2 regions of the Actinacidiphila reveromycinica genome follow, and region 1 is predicted to be linked to the other one. Evidence: riboswitches for the same ligand, from Rfam matches in the RefSeq annotation. Region 1 holds a riboswitch; the other holds the start of a gene.
What was found. A riboswitch is a leader RNA that binds a small molecule or an ion and turns the genes downstream of it on or off. The one in region 1 is predicted to bind glycine.
Positions count from the first base shown of each region.

Region 2: another riboswitch for glycine. It lies ahead of gcvT (glycine cleavage system aminomethyltransferase GcvT); the one in region 1 lies ahead of gcvP (aminomethyl-transferring glycine dehydrogenase).

Region 1 covers NZ_AP018365.1:7,886,289-7,894,072, forward strand. Annotated here, with positions in the region: gene RVR_RS33545 (bifunctional nuclease family protein) at 155-628, shown strand; gene RVR_RS33550 (MerR family transcriptional regulator) at 989-1,591, shown strand; gene RVR_RS33555 (DNA polymerase IV) at 1,683-3,113, shown strand; gene RVR_RS33560 (PRC-barrel domain-containing protein) at 3,160-3,531, opposite strand; glycine riboswitch at 3,679-3,790, shown strand; glycine riboswitch at 3,791-3,917, shown strand; gene gcvP (aminomethyl-transferring glycine dehydrogenase) at 3,977-6,865, shown strand; gene RVR_RS33570 (DUF5999 family protein) at 7,139-7,345, shown strand; gene RVR_RS33575 (hypothetical protein) at 7,455-7,784, opposite strand, start outside.
Region 2 covers NZ_AP018365.1:6,161,952-6,169,735, forward strand. Annotated here, with positions in the region: gene RVR_RS26245 (L-serine ammonia-lyase) at 1-118, opposite strand, end outside; gene glyA (serine hydroxymethyltransferase) at 400-1,674, opposite strand; gene gcvH (glycine cleavage system protein GcvH) at 1,685-2,065, opposite strand; gene gcvT (glycine cleavage system aminomethyltransferase GcvT) at 2,270-3,385, opposite strand; glycine riboswitch at 3,579-3,697, opposite strand; gene RVR_RS26265 (enhanced serine sensitivity protein SseB) at 3,821-4,591, shown strand; gene RVR_RS26270 (enhanced serine sensitivity protein SseB C-terminal domain-containing protein) at 4,733-5,461, shown strand; gene RVR_RS26275 (DUF885 family protein) at 5,523-7,055, opposite strand; gene RVR_RS26280 (ABC transporter permease) at 7,381-7,784, shown strand, end outside.

The DNA.
Region 1 (7,784 bases):
CGGATTTCGGTCGGATCGCGGCCGGAACCGCGGCCCGGAGCGGCATCCGCGGGGGCGAACCGCCTGGCGGAGGCGGGTTCCGGAACGCCTCGGAGCCGCGCCCGGCGGCTGCCCGACTACCCAAACCCCGCAGGCACGGCCTAGGGTTGCTGGTGTGAACGAGCTCGACGTTGTGGGTGTCCGGGTCGAAATGCCCTCCAACCAACCGATCGTGCTCCTGCGTGAAGTAGGAGGCGACCGGTACCTGCCCATCTGGATCGGGCCGGGAGAGGCGACGGCCATCGCTTTCGCGCAGCAGGGCATGACGCCTGCGCGACCGCTGACTCACGACCTCTTCAAGGACGTGCTCGAGGCGGTGGGACAGACGCTGACGGAGGTGCGCATCACCGACCTGAGGGACGGCGTGTTCTATGCGGAGCTGGTCTTCGCCGGCGGGGTGGAGGTCAGTGCCCGCCCGTCCGACGCCATAGCGCTCGCCCTGCGCACCGGCACGCCGATCTACGGCAGCGACGGTGTGCTGGACGACGCGGGGATCGCGATCCCGGACGAGCAGGAGGACGAGGTGGAGAAGTTCCGCGAGTTCCTCGACCAGATCTCGCCCGAGGACTTCGGGACCAGCAACCAGTAGGCTCCGCCGGTCGGCGGGGCCGTGGGGACCGGTAGGACGCGAGCGGCAGACCGGTCGCCACCTGGCGCGGGCCGCGACCGCGCGCAGGACGACGCCCGGACGGGCGCGGCGCGACCGGGTGACGCCCGCCCGGGGCGGACGCGCCATACCGCCCCCAAAGGGGGCAAGGTTGCCGCCATGCAGCCATTCGGAACTGTGTTCCCGCTGTGCGCTCGGAGCAAACCACTCCTGGGGTGAATTTCACTCGGCGTGCCGAGCGTGGCGATCGTTGACGCACGTGTGACGACTGCCTACCGTCAGAAGGGAAAGTCCGGTGGCACGTGCGCGCGGCCAGCGGACGCGAAGGGGACGGAGGGCGTCGTGAGAAGTACCGGCGACGGTTTGGCGACCGGCGGCCCGTATCCGGCCCGGGGGGCGCTCGCCCCCGCGGCGGTGGGCGCGGACGGCGGCCCACCGGCCGAGACGCCGTCCGAGCAGGTCGGCTACCGCGGCCCGGCGGCATGTGCCGCCACCGGCATCACCTACCGCCAGTTGGACTACTGGGCCCGCACCGGCCTGGTCGAGCCCAGCGTCCGCCCGGCCTACGGATCGGGCACCCAGCGGCTGTACGGCTTCTCCGACGTCGTCGTGCTCAAGATCGTCAAGCGGCTGCTCGACACCGGTGTCTCCCTCCAGAACATCCGCACCGCCGTCCAGCACCTGCGCTCGGTCGGCCCCGGCGAGCTGGCCCGGATGACGCTGATGAGCGACGGCGCGACCGTCTACGAGTGCACGTCGCCCGACGAGGTGGTCCAGCTCCTCCAGGGCGGCCAGGGCATCTTCGGGATCGCGGTCGGCGTGGTGTGGCGCGACGTGGAGAGCGCGCTGTCCCAGATGCACGGCGAGCGCGTGGACACCGGCGAGACCCTGGTCGGGCACAACCCGGCCGACGAGCTGGCCCGCCGCCGCAACAAGGCGGTCTGAAGCACCCGGGTCCGAGGGCGTCCGGCCGCCCGACCCGCCGTCGCCGTACACGTGTACGGCTGATGTCGGCGGTATGCGGGACGCTGGAGGTGTGAGAAGTGCGCCGACGATCCTCCACCTGGACATGGACGCGTTCTTCGCCGCGGTCGAGCAGGCGTCCAAGCCCAGCCTGCGGGGCAAGCCGGTGGTGGTCGGCGGCCTGGGACCCCGCGGTGTGGTCTCGACCGCGTCCTACGAGGCACGCGTGCACGGCGTCCACTCCGCCATGGCCATGGCGCACGCCCGCCGGCTCGCCCCCCACGCGGCCTACCTCGTGCCGCGCTTCGGCATCTACCGCCAGATCAGCGAGATCGTCATGGCCCTGCTGCGCGAGGCATCACCCCTGATAGAGCCCCTGAGCGTCGACGAGGCGTTCGTCGACCTGGAGGCGGGCGGGCACGCCGGCGACCCGAGGGCCGTGGCCCGCGGGCTGCGCGCCGACATCAGGGCCGCCACCGGCCTGACCGCCTCGGTCGGGCTGGCCGGCTCCAAGCTGCTCGCCAAGATCGCCTCGGAGAAGGCCAAGCCGGACGGCCTGGTGGTGGTCGAGCCCGGCACCGAGCGGGCGCTGCTGGACCCGATGCCGGTGCGCACCCTGCCGGGGGTCGGCCCGGCCACCGCCGAGCACCTGCGCAGGGCCGGCATCCTCACCGTCGCCGAGATCTCCCGGGCCGGCGAGGGCGAGCTGGTCCGGCTGCTCGGGAAGGCCCACGGCGCCGGCCTGCACGCCATGGCCGCCGGTGTCGACAACCGCCCCGTCGTCGCCGACCGCGACGTCAAGTCCATCTCGGTCGAGGACACCTTCGACACCGATCTGACCGACCGCGCCCATGTGCGGTACGAGATCGACCGGCTCGCCGAGCGCTGCGTGCAGCGGTTGCGCGGGGCCGGCCGCTCCGGCCGCACCGTGGTGGTCAAGGTCCGGCGGTACGACTTCTCCACGCTCACCCGCTCCGAGACGCTGCGCGCCCCCACCGACGACCCGGCCGTGGTCCGCGAGACCGCCCGCCGCCTCGCCGAGGCCGTCGACACCACCGGAGGCGTGCGGCTGCTCGGGGTGGGCGTCGCCGGGCTGGCCGACTTCACCCAGGAGGACCTGTTCGCCCACGCCGAGAGCGAGCTCGCCCTGCACGGCGGGTCCGACCAGGGCGTCCCCGAGCCGCTGCCCAGCAGCCCGCCGCCGGCACCCGAGCGGGCGAACCGCTGGCTGCCCGGCCACGACGTCGTCCACGAGGTCCACGGCGCCGGATGGGTGCAGGGCAGCGGTGTCGGGCGGGTGACCGTGCGCTTCGAGGTGCCCTCGGACAGCCGGCCGGGCCGGGTGCGCACCTTCCCGGTCGACGACCCGGCGCTCAGCCGCAGCGACCCGCTCCCGCTGGCCGCCCAGCGGGAGCACGGCCCGCCGGGCGCCCCGGGCACCCGGCACGTGTCGGAGGCGGCCCCGGACCCCCAGGACGCACCGGCGGCCCGGGAGACCCCGTAGAGCACAGGGGCCCGCCCCCCGGCTCCGCGCCGGCGGCCGTGCCCGCTCACTCCCCGTCGGCCAGCTCCCCGAAGTCCCCGGACGGCGCCCGCTCGGCGCCCGCGCGCGGCACGTCCATCCCGTAGTGGTGGTAGAGCTGCAACTCCTGCTCGGGCGACAGGTGCCGGCCCACCCCGAAGTCCGGCGCGTCCTTGATCAGTGCCTTCTCGTACGGCACTCGCAGCGTGTCGCCGTCCAGCTCGCTCGGGCCGAGCGGCACGAACGCGTCCCGGGTGAACAGGCCGGTGCGCACCGCCGCCCACTCCGGCGTGCCGGTCGCGTCGTCGAGGTAGACCTCGTCCACCGTGCCGATCCTCGTCCCGTCACGGTCGAAGGCGCGGCGGCCGATCAGGCTGCGCGGATCGATGTCGGTTCGCACGGTCCCTCCAAGCACTCCGACCAACCCCGGGCCGCCGTCACACGGCGGATGCTTCTTCCTACCCAAAGCCACGATCGGGGCGGTGTCGACTCGGCACCTGTCCCCACCCGTGCCCCGGAACGCGCTGGTAGGCTGGCAGCAGGCCGTCGACCCCGTGCGGGAGAGTCCTCCAAGAGCCCGCCTGGCGGCGGGTGGCGGAGGACGCCGAAGGAGCAAATCCTCCCCGGAAACTCTCAGGCATCCGTACCGCTCGGGCGAGGTCACTCTGGAAAGCAGGACCTGTCCCGGAAGCAGCGCGGCCGCCGGGACGCGTCCTCACCGACGGTGAAAGCCGCCCCGTGGCCGGGGCGGTGAAGCTCTCAGGTTCTGATGACAGAGGGGGAGGCCGTACGGGTGCCCGTGACGGCACCCCCGAAGGTCGTCACAGACCAGGAGGCCCCCGAAGATGAGTGACCGCCGAACCACGCTCGCCGAGCTCGAGGCAGGCCGGCCCTTCGCCCGCCGCCACATCGGTCCCGACGTCGGGGCGCAGGCCAAGATGCTCGCCCAGGTGGGCTACGGCTCGCTGGACGAACTGACCGCCGCGGCCGTCCCCGACACCATCAGGAGCACCGGGGCGCTCGGCCTGCCCGCCGCCGTCACGGAGGCCGAGGCACTCGCCGAACTGCGGGCGCTCGCCGACCGCAACCAGGTGCTCACCCCGATGATCGGCCTGGGCTACTACGGCACCTTCACCCCGCCGGTCATCCTGCGCAACGTGCTGGAGAACCCCGCCTGGTACACCGCCTACACCCCGTACCAGCCGGAGATCTCGCAGGGCCGCCTCGAAGCGCTGCTGAACTTCCAGACCGTCGTCGCCGACCTCACCGGTCTGCCCACCTCGGGGGCCTCCCTGCTGGACGAGGGCACCGCGGCCGCCGAGGCGATGGCGCTGTCCCGCCGGGTCGGCAAGGTCAGGAACGGCGTCTACCTCGTCGATGCCGACACCTTCCCGCAGACCCTCGCGGTGATCCGCACCCGCGCCGAACCGACCGGCGTCGAGGTCGTCACCGCCGACCTGTCCGCGGGCATCCCCGCCGACGTCGCCAAGCGCGGCGTCACCGGGGTGCTGCTCCAGTACCCGGGCGCCTCGGGCGCCGTACGCGACCTGCGGCCGGTCATCGAGCAGGCGCACGACCTGGGTGCGATCGTCACCGTGGCCGCCGACCTGCTGGCGCTGACCCTGCTCACCCCGCCCGGCGAGCTCGGCGCGGACATCGCGGTCGGCACCACCCAGCGCTTCGGCGTCCCGATGGGCTTCGGCGGCCCGCACGCCGGCTACATGGCGGTCCGCGACTCCTACGCCCGCAACCTGCCGGGCCGGCTCGTCGGCGTCTCCGTCGACGCCGACGGCGACACCGCCTTCCGGCTGGCCCTCCAGACGCGCGAGCAGCACATCCGGCGCGAGAAGGCCACCAGCAACATCTGCACCGCCCAGGTGCTGCTCGCGGTGATGGCCGGCATGTACGCCGTCTACCACGGGCCCGACGGACTGGCCGCCATCGCGCGCCGCACCCACCGCTACGCCGCGGTGCTCGCCGCGGGCCTGCGCGCGGCCGGCGTCGAGGTCGTCGGGGACGCGTTCTTCGACACCCTGACCGCGAGGGTGCCGGGCCGGGCCGCCGACGTGGTGGCCGCCGCCCGCGCGGCCGGCGTCAACCTGCGGCAGACCGACGCCGACCACGTCGGCGTCGCCTGCGACGAGACCACCGACCGCGCCGCGCTGGCCGCGGTGCTCGCCGCGTTCGGCGCCGCCACCGTCGACCTCGACGCGCTCGACGACGCCACCGCCGACGCGCTGCCCGACGCGCTGCTGCGCACCGGCGACTACCTCACCCACCCGGTCTTCCACCGGCACCGCAGCGAGACCTCGATGCTGCGCTACCTGCGCCGCCTCGCGGACCGCGACTACGCCCTGGACCGCGGCATGATCCCGCTGGGCTCGTGCACCATGAAGCTCAACGCGACCACCGAGATGGAGCCGGTCACCTGGCCGGAGTTCGGCGCGCTGCACCCCTTCGCGCCCGCCGACCAGGCCGAGGGCTACCTCAGCCTGATCCACGGCCTGGAGGACCAGCTCGCCGAGATCACCGGCTACGACAAGGTCAGCCTCCAGCCGAACGCCGGATCGCAGGGCGAACTGGCCGGCCTGCTCGCGGTGCGCGCCTACCACCGCGCGAACGGCGACCTCGACCGCACGGTCTGCCTGATCCCGTCCTCCGCGCACGGCACCAACGCCGCCAGCGCCGTGATGGCCGGCATGAGCGTGGTCGTGGTCAAGACCCGCCAGGACGGCGACGTGGACGTCGACGACCTGCGCGCGAAGATCGAGCAGCACCGCGACCGGCTCGCCGTGCTGATGGTCACCTACCCCTCCACGCACGGCGTGTTCGAGGAGCACATCACCGACATCTGCGCGGCCGTGCACGACGCCGGCGGACAGGTCTACGTGGACGGCGCGAACCTCAACGCGCTGGTCGGGCTGGCCCGCCCGGGCCGGTTCGGCGCCGACGTGTCCCACCTGAACCTGCACAAGACGTTCTGCATCCCGCACGGCGGCGGCGGCCCCGGCGTCGGCCCGGTCGCGGTCCGCGCCCACCTCGCCCCGCACCTTCCCAACCACCCGCTCCAACCCGAGGCCGGCCCCGCCACCGGTGTCGGCCCGGTGTCGGCCGCGCCCTGGGGCTCGGCGGGCATCCTGCCGATCTCCTGGACGTACGTCCGGCTGATGGGCGCCGAGGGCCTCAAGCAGGCCACCCAGATCGCGGTGCTGAGCGCCAACTACGTCGCCAAGCGGCTGGAGGCGCACTACCCGGTGCTCTACACCGGTCCCGGCGGCCTCGTCGCCCACGAGTGCATCGTCGACCTGCGGCAGCTCACCCGGGAGACCGGCGTCAGCGTCGACGACGTGGCCAAGCGGCTGATCGACTACGGCTTCCACGCGCCGACGATGTCCTTCCCGGTGGCCGGCACCCTGATGATCGAGCCCACCGAGAGCGAGGACCTCGCCGAACTCGACCGGTTCTGCGAGGCGATGATCGCGATCCGCGGCGAGATCGACCGGGTCGGCGCGGGGGAGTGGCCGGCGGACGACAACCCGCTGCGCTCGGCCCCGCACACCGCGGCCGCGCTCGGCGGCGACTGGGACCACCCCTACAGCCGCCAGGAGGCCGTCTTCCCGGCCGGGGTGCACCCCGCGGACAAGTACTGGCCGCCGGTGCGCCGCATCGACGGGGCGTTCGGCGACCGCAACCTGGTGTGCTCCTGCCCCCCGCTGGACGCCTACGAGGGCTGATCCGCGCGGCGCCTCCGCGGGGCGCCGACGGGGCTCCGGAGACGGCGCCCTTCGACCGGGAAACGGTCGAAGGACGCCGTCGCGCGTGCGCGACCGGCCGGGCGGGCGATGCGCCCGGCACCAATGAGGAGCGCGCTCGTGAAATGCCTGCGGAATGCCGTCCGGGGAGCAAGACTGGGACCGGCCGCGCGAGAACGGGGGACCCACATGAGCCAGTCAGGCCACGCGACCGACCGCACCATTCACCTCTCGCAGCGAAAGACACCAGTGACCATGTGCCAGCACGAGCCGCAGTGCCCCACCGCCGACAGCCCCGACCGTGAGGCGGCCCTGATCGTGGCCCACCACCCGGAGCAGGGGTGGAGCCTGCTGTGCAACGGGGTGCTGCTCTTCGAGGACACCGGGGAGATCCTGCCCGACGGGCAGATCATCGCCCCGCACCGGCCGCTGGCCTCGGCGGGTGCCGCCACGGTCGTCTGACGGCGCGGCCGTGCCCGGCCTGCCCGCGCCGCAGGGGACGCGGGCCGACCGGGCACGGCTGGTTCCCCCGAGCGCTGGGCGCCCGGGAGAACGGGCCTCGTCCGGGTCCCTACGCGGGGGAGCCGGCCAGCGGCGGAGGCGCGAGCCACGCGCTGAGCAGCGGCGCCAGCTCGACGATCCGGTACACCCGGTGCGAGGCGATCCCCGGCGGTGCCGGGGCCAGCGGGATGACGAGGTCGGCCGGGTCCGGCTGGGCGGTGGCGGCGTCGGCGCGCGGCACCGAGTGCAGCCACAGCGCCATCATGTACCGGCTCGGCACCGAGAGCAGGTGCGGCTGGTAGGTGGCCGGCAGCGGCTCGGCCTGGCGCAGCGCCCGCTCGGTCGAGGCCAGGTAGGGACCCTCGGAGAAGCGTGAGAACACCCAGCCGTCGGGGGTCGC
Region 2 (7,784 bases), 1.7 Mb from region 1:
GCAGCGCCTCGTTCTTCAGGCGGTGCACGAAGATGTTCGCCGCCCGCATCGGGCCGACGGTGTGCGAGCTGGAGGGCCCTATGCCGATGGAGAACAGGTCGAAGACGGAGATTGCCACGGGTTCCTAGCTCCTGGGTATCGCGGACGCCGTTGTCCGCGGGGTGGTGCTGCGGCCGCGCCCGGCGGGCAGGTGCGGCGGGTGCGCCCGGGTGGGGCGCGCCGCGTCGGGTGCGTCCGGATCGGGCGCCGCGTCGGGTGCGTCCGGATCGGTCGCGCCGCACGCCGGACACGTCCGGCACGGACGCCGGTCCGGGTCCGCCCCTCCCCCCGAGCTTCGCACGCGCGAGGCGTCCGCGACGACGCGGAGCGGGGTGAGGCGGCCCACGGACCGGCCGCCGGCTACAGCGCCGGGTACAGCGGGTGCTTGTCGGCCAGCGCGGTGACCCGCTTGCGCAGGGGCGCGCTCTCCGACGGCGGGAAGGCCGGCGACGCGGTGAGGGTCGCCGCGATGATGTCGGCGACCTCCCGGAAGTCGTCGGCGCCGAAGCCCCGCGTGGCCAGCGCGGGCGTGCCGATCCGCAGGCCCGAGGTGACCATCGGGGGCCGCGGGTCGTTCGGGACCGCGTTGCGGTTGACGGTGATGCCGACCGTGTGCAGCCGGTCCTCGGCCTGCTGGCCGTCGAGCGCGGAGTTGCGCAGGTCGACCAGGACCAGGTGCACGTCGGTGCCCCCGGAGAGCACGGAGACGCCGAGCTCCGCCACGTCGGGCCGGGCCAGCCGGTCGGCGAGGATCTTCGCGCCTTCCAGCGTGCGGGCCTGGCGGTCCTTGAACTCGTCGGTGGCCGCGGCCTTGAACGCCACCGCCTTCGCCGCGATCACGTGCTCCAGCGGGCCGCCCTGCTGCCCCGGGAAGACCGCCGAGTTGATCTTCTTGGCGAGGTCCGCCCTGGCCAGGATCACCCCGCCGCGCGGCCCGCCGAGCGTCTTGTGGGTCGTGGTGGTGACCACGTCGGCGTACGGCACGGGGGAGGGGTGCAGCCCGGCGGCGACCAGGCCGGCGAAGTGCGCCATGTCCACCATCAGGTACGCGCCGACCTCGTCGGCGATCCGGCGGAACTCCGCGAAGTCGAGCTGCCGCGGGTAGGCGGACCAGCCGGCCACGATGAGCTGCGGGCGGTGCTCCTTGGCCAGCCGCTCGACCTCGGCCATGTCGACCCGGCTGGTCTCGGCGTCCACGTGGTAGGCGGCCACCTTGTAGAGCTTGCCGGAGAAGTTGATCTTCATGCCGTGGGTCAGGTGCCCGCCGTGCGCCAGGTCCAGGCCGAGGATGGTGTCGCCCGGCTTGAGCAGGGCGAACATCGCGGCGGCGTTCGCCTGGGCGCCGGAGTGCGGCTGCACGTTCGCCGACTCGGCGCCGAACAGCGCCTTGACCCGGTCGATGGCGAGCTGCTCGATCACGTCGACGTGTTCGCAGCCGCCGTAGTAGCGGCGGCCCGGGTAGCCCTCCGCGTACTTGTTGGTCAGCACCGAGCCCTGGGCCTCCAGCACGGCGACCGGGGCGAAGTTCTCGGACGCGATCATCTCCAGCGTGGACTGCTGGCGGTTGAGCTCGGCGTCGACCGCGGCCGCCACGTCGGGGTCGAAGGCGTGCAGGGACTGGTTCAGCAGCGACATCGCGGGTCCCTCAGTTCTCGATGAAGGCGTCGTACTCGGCGGCGGACAGCAGGTCGGACGGCTCGTCGGCCACCTTCACCCGGAACAGCCAGCCGCCCTCGAAGGGGGCGGAGTTCACCAGTGACGGGTCGTCGACGACGTCCTGGTTCACCTCGGTGACCTCGCCGCCCACCGGCGAGTACAGGTCGCTGACCGACTTGGTGGACTCCAGCTCGCCGCAGGTCTCGCCCGCGGTCACCGTGGCGCCCACCTCGGGGAGCTGGACGAAGACCACGTCACCGAGCGCGTCGGCGGCGTGCGAGGTGATGCCCACGGTGGCCGCGCCGTCGGCGGGGGCGGAGAGCCACTCGTGCTCCTTGCTGTAACGAAGCTGCTCAGGGTTGATGCTCATGGCTGGATTCTCCCGGATCGACAGGGGTGCTCGCGTGCGCGGCACGGCAAACGGAAAGGTAGGGGAACGGGGCGGGGGCGGGCGTCCGCCCCGTTGTCACAGGGGGCGGGGCCAGGCGCAGGGGCCCTCAGGTGCCGGGCCAGGCACCGAGGCCATGCCCGGCCACACCCGCGGGCCATGCCCGGACGCTCCCAGCGGTCGCGCTCAGCGCTCGCGCCGGTAGAACGGCAGCGCCACGACGTCGTACGGCTCCTTCGACCCGCGGATGTCCACCGCGACCCCCGGGGTGCCGGGCGCCGCGTGCGCCGCGTCCACGTACGCCATCGCGATCGGCCTGCCCAGGGTCGGCGACGGGGCGCCCGAGGTGACCTCGCCGATCACCGCGCCCGACGCGTCGGTCACCGGGTAGCCGGCCCGCGGCACCCGGCGGCCCTGCGCGACCAGCCCGACGAGCTTGCGCGGCGGCAGGTCGGCGGCCCGCTCGGCGGCGGCGCCCAGCGCGGTGCGCCCGACGAAGTCCCCGGGCTTGTCGAACTTGACCACCCGGCCCAGCCCGGCGTCGAACGGCGTCACCGAGGCGGTCAGCTCGTGGCCGTACAGCGGCATGCCGGCCTCCAGGCGCAGCGTGTCCCGGCAGGACAGCCCGCACGGCACCAGCCCCGACGCCTCGCCGGCCGCGGTCAGCGCCTGCCACAGCCGCTCGGCGTCGGCCGGCGCCACGAACAACTCGAAGCCGTCCTCACCGGTGTAGCCGGTACGGGCGATCAGCGCCTGCACCCCGGCCACCGTGCCGGGCAGGCCGGCGTAGTACTTCAGCCCGTCCAGGTCGGCGTCGGTCACCGCCTTCATGATCGCCGGGGCCTGCGGGCCCTGGACCGCCAGCAGCGCGTACGCCTCGCGGTCGTCGCGGACCCGCGCGTCGTACCCGGCCGCCCGCAGCGCGACCGCGTCGAGCACCGTCTGCGCGTTGGAGGCGTTGGCGACGACCATGAACTCCTGCTCGCCGAGCCGGTACACGATCAGGTCGTCGAGGATGCCGCCGTCGGGCGCGCAGATCATCGTGTAGCGGGCCCGGCCCACCGCCAGCGCGGACAGGTGGCCGACCAGGGCGTGGTCGAGCGCCTCGCCCGCCTGCGGACCCGTCACGGTGATCTCGCCCATGTGCGACAGGTCGAACAGGCCGGCCCGGGTGCGCACGGCCTGGTGCTCCTCGCGCTCGCTGGCGTAGCGCAGCGGCATGTCCCAGCCCGCGAAGTCGGTCATGGTCGCGCCGAGGGCACGGTGCAGGGCGTCGAGCGCGGTACGACGGGGTTCGCTCATCGGTGACAGGCTCCCAGGCTCGGTCTCGGGAAGAGGAGGGGACGACAGATCGGACACTCCCCATCTGTCATCGGAACCTGAGAGGTTCACCGTGAACCCCCGCACGCGCGGGCCCCGGTTTGCACCTTGGGTGGGCGGGGCCGCACGCACCCGACAGGGGTGCGCCGACGGCTCCGCCGCTTTTCAGATCTGCCTCGCCCGCGCGGTATCTGTGCCTGAGAGATTCAAGGGAGGGCTTGCTCCTTCGGCGCCCGGTCCACCGCCCGCGAGCTGGTCGCGTGCGCCGGTCCGGGACTCTCCCGCGCGGCCTCGAACGGCCGGTATGCAAGTTGTGGCACTCATCATTGCATGCCCAGGGTGCTCGGCCCCCGGCAGCGGTTAGGGTTTCCCGGGCACGACGCAAAAGACGCGGTACTCGGGCGGACAAGGGTGGACATGGAGAATCCGGCGCCGTACATATGGCCGGCCAACGAGCTGGAAGAGGTGCTGGCCGCCAGCCTCGGCAACCCGTCGGCCACGCCCAGGCTGCTGGAGGTGCTCGGCCGGTCCCGGGTGTGGGTGCCGCTGCCGAACGGCGGCTCGCCCGACGCGGCCGACCTCGACCTGCCGACCGTCGTGCTCGGCGGCGCGCCCTACGTCCCGGTGTTCAGCTCCGAGCAGCAGTTCCGGCAGGCCGCGGACGGCATGTCCTGCACGGTCGCGCCGGTGCACGAGTTCGCCCGCGGGCTGCCGCCGCTGGTGGGGATCGCGGTCAACCCCGGCGGCGCGGTCGGGGTGCCGCTGCCCCCCGCCGCGGTGGCCGAGCTGTGCCGGCCGGCGCCGGGCGAGCGGGCCCCGGCGTTCGCCGGGGTACGCGGCGGCGACGCGCCGTCCGGTGCCCGGGTGCGGCTGTGGGAGCCGGACCACGACGCCGAGCCGGTGGACTTCCTGGCCGCCGCGGCCGGCGAGTTCGCGGTCACCCCGGTGGTGCTCACCGCACGGCGGGCCCTGGCCGTCGTCGAGGAGGAGCCGCCCGCCCTGTTCGTCGGCGTGGAACTCGACGGCTGGACCGAGGAGGACCGGGCCGCCGCGATGGACGCGCTCGGCCGGGCGCTGGGCGCGGCGCAGCCCCCCTGGCCGGTGCACCTGATCCTGCTGGACGTGGCGCAGGACCCGGTGGGGGACTGGATGCTGGAGACGGTGCAGCCGTTCTTCGCCCGCGACTGAAGCCGCCCGCCGCGTCCGTTCAACGGCCGTATAGCCGGTCTATAGCCGGTTCCGCTTGAGTCGGTCGCCATACCGCTGGGCACACTCGACCTGGTTTGATGTCGTGCGAAGAGCTGTACGAGGGGAAAGGGGCGGTCCCACGTGATCGCGGGCGCGCAAGGCGGTGCGGCGCAGGCCGGCCATGTGGAGCAGATGCTGCTCCAGGTGGCACCCGGCCGGTTCGACGCCTACGAGAACCTGCTCGCGTCGCTCGCCGAGGGCCAGGTGTGGATGCTGCTGTGGCACGGCAGCTCCGGCGCGCCCGACGCGCAGTACGGCACGATGGAGATCGACGGGTACGGCTACGCGCCGTGCTTCACCTCGCCGCGCGAGCTGGCCGCCAGCGGGTGGAACCGCGAGCACGAGGTGGTCTCCGGGCGGGACATCGCGCGGACCCTCTACCCGGACCGCTCGGGGCTGTGGCTCAACCCGCACGCGGCCGGCGGCGGGATCGGCGTCCCGTGGGCGGACCTGCGCCGGATCGCGGTCGGGCTGGACCTGCTGCCCGCCGGGCCGCTCCAGATCGGCGAGCCCTCGCTCCAGATGCCGCAGTTCTACGCGTTGCTCGCGCAGGCGGCGCACCGTACCTCCGCGGTGCGGGCGCTGCGCCAGGCGTGGGTGCAGCCGGTGCTCGGCGAGCCCTACCTCGCGATCGGGGTGGAGCTGTACGAGGGGGCCGGGCAGGCCGTGGAGTCGGTGCGGCTGATGATGCAGCAGGCCGTGGGCGGAGTGCCCGACGGGGTGGCCGTCTCCACGGTGGCGATGGCCGACCCGTACGACCCCGTGGCCCTGTGGATGCGGACGTTCGGCCGCCCCTTCTTCGACCGCTGAGCCGGGCGGGCGGCGGGCGCGTCCACCGGCGGGCGGTCCGTCCAGCGGGGGACACGGGCGCTCACCGGGTGGGCCCGGGCGGGGGGACCACGGCGTCGAGCAGTCCCAGGGGCGGGCTGCCCAACCGCATCAGGGCGCCGTGGAAGCGGGGGAGCGTGAAGTCCGCTCCCCACTCCCGCTCCGCGCGCCGCCGCACCCGCTGGATCTCCAGCTTGCCCCAGGTGTAGCGGCCGTACCCGGCGTCGAAGGTGCCGCGCCGCGCCTCCGCCGAGGCCGCCGCCGGCGACAGGTGGGCGTCGCGCACGAAGTACCGCGCGGCCTCGTCGAGCGACAGCGCACCCGTGTGCAATCCGATCGCGCAGGTGAGCCGGGTGACCCGGACCAGCGCTTCGAGGGCCACGCCGATCGCGAACCGGGGGTCGCGGGCGCGGAACCCCTCGTCGAGGCAGACCTCCTCCACGTAGTGGGCCCAGCCCTCGGAGAAGGAGAGGCTGTGCAGGAGCCGGCGCACCGGTGAGGGCGCCCGGCGCAGCGCGCGGCCGTGCGCGAAGTGCCCGGGCGCGACCTCGTGGAGGGTGATGGACGGCAGGCTGGTGCGGCTGAAGACGGTCAGCCACTCCTCGCGCTCGTTCTCCGGCCAGTCCGCGTCGGGCGGCGTCACGTGGTACCAGGACGGCGCGTCGGCCTCGGCGGGGGCCGACCAGGTCATCATGGCCATCGCCCACCGCCGCGAAGGGGGCGCCGGACCGACCAGGCACTCGCCGTCCACGTGGGGCGCCAGGCCCCGCTCCCGGGTGAACTCGATGACCTCGTCGGTCAGCCGCGCGGCCTCGGCGATGACGCCGTCGGCGTCCGGGTGGTCGGCGAGCAGGCCGGGCAGCAGATCGTCCACGCCGCTGCGCGGGTCCAGCAGCCGGCAGGCGTCGGTGAGCAGTTCGGTGAGCCGGACCCGCTCCCTGTCGGCCCGCCCGGCCAGCTCGGTGAGATCCACCCGCAGGCCCTCCTGAGCGCCCATCAGGGCGGCCAGCGCCCGGCCGCCGAGCCGCGGGTCCGGGTCGCCGTGCTCGGCGACGTCCCGGACGTGGTCGACCAGCCGCCCGTGCGCGCGCAGCGCGGCCCGCTCCACCCCGTCGGCGTCCGGGTCCAGGTCGGCGGCGAGTCCGAGCACCGGACCGAGCAGCGCCTCCGCGACCGGCGCCCGTACCCGGTCCAGCGCGGAGAGGGCGGCGTCCACGGCGTCCGGCCAGCGCGCCAGGTGCTCCCGGCGGGCCCTGGCCCGGTCCGCGCGTGGGGCGTACTCCCGGTCGTAGCAGGCGAGTTCGAGGTTGGACAGGTGCGGGTAGGGGTCGCGGCGGTGCAGTTCGAGCTCGCCGTACTGCACGCGCAGTGACTCCTCGAAGACCGCCAAGTGGGCTTCGTCGTGCGGATCTTCGAGCGGTCCGGAGCCCCGGGCGGCGCGGTCCATCGCGGCCAGGCCGGCGCGCACCCCCTCGGGGGAGAGGTCCTGCACGCGGCCGTCGTACTCGTGCAGGCCCGACATCTCGCGGGCCTGGGGCATCATCAGGTCGCAGACCGCGCGCAGCCGTTCGTCCATCTCGTGACCGTACCCCGTGGTACGCGTCGGTAACGAGGAAAGAACCGCCCACATCACAGTTGCGCATCCCTTCTCCGTCAGGTCTGGCGGGTGATCGCCAACCGGAAGAAGAATCCAGCGGCAAGACGCCTTGGCGTTGACATGTCCCAACCGCAACGCGCGTAGTGGATACGCACGTCGCACGCGTGATCACGAAGGGCGTTCACTGTGGGTGACCGCAGCGCCGCCCGCAACTGACGCACCACGAGCACCAAGTGACGAGGAAGCCGCTACAGCGGCGGGCGCGCGCCGGTCACCCACCGGCGAGAGGGGTCGGCAAAACGCCATGACCGCACCTATCGAGACCACCTCCGGACAGGCCGAGGCGCATCCGGAGGCCGTCCTCAGCGGGGCCGGGCGAGGCATGATCGAGGGCCGCTCGCTCGGACAGATCGCCTGGAGCCGGCTCAGACGCGACAAGGTCGCGATGGCCGGCGGCGTCGTGGTGGTCCTGCTGGTGCTGCTGGCGATCCTCGCCAAGCCGATCGAGATGGTCTTCAACCTCGATCCCAACGCCTTCCACCAGAACCTCGTCGACCCCGAACTGCTGTCGCCCAAGGGCGGCTGGGGCGGCATGAGCTGGTCCCACCCGCTGGGCGTGGACCCGAAGTTCGGCCGCGACATCCTCGCCCGGATCATCGAGGGCTCCTGGATCTCCATGCTGGTGGCCACCGGCGCCACCGTGCTGTC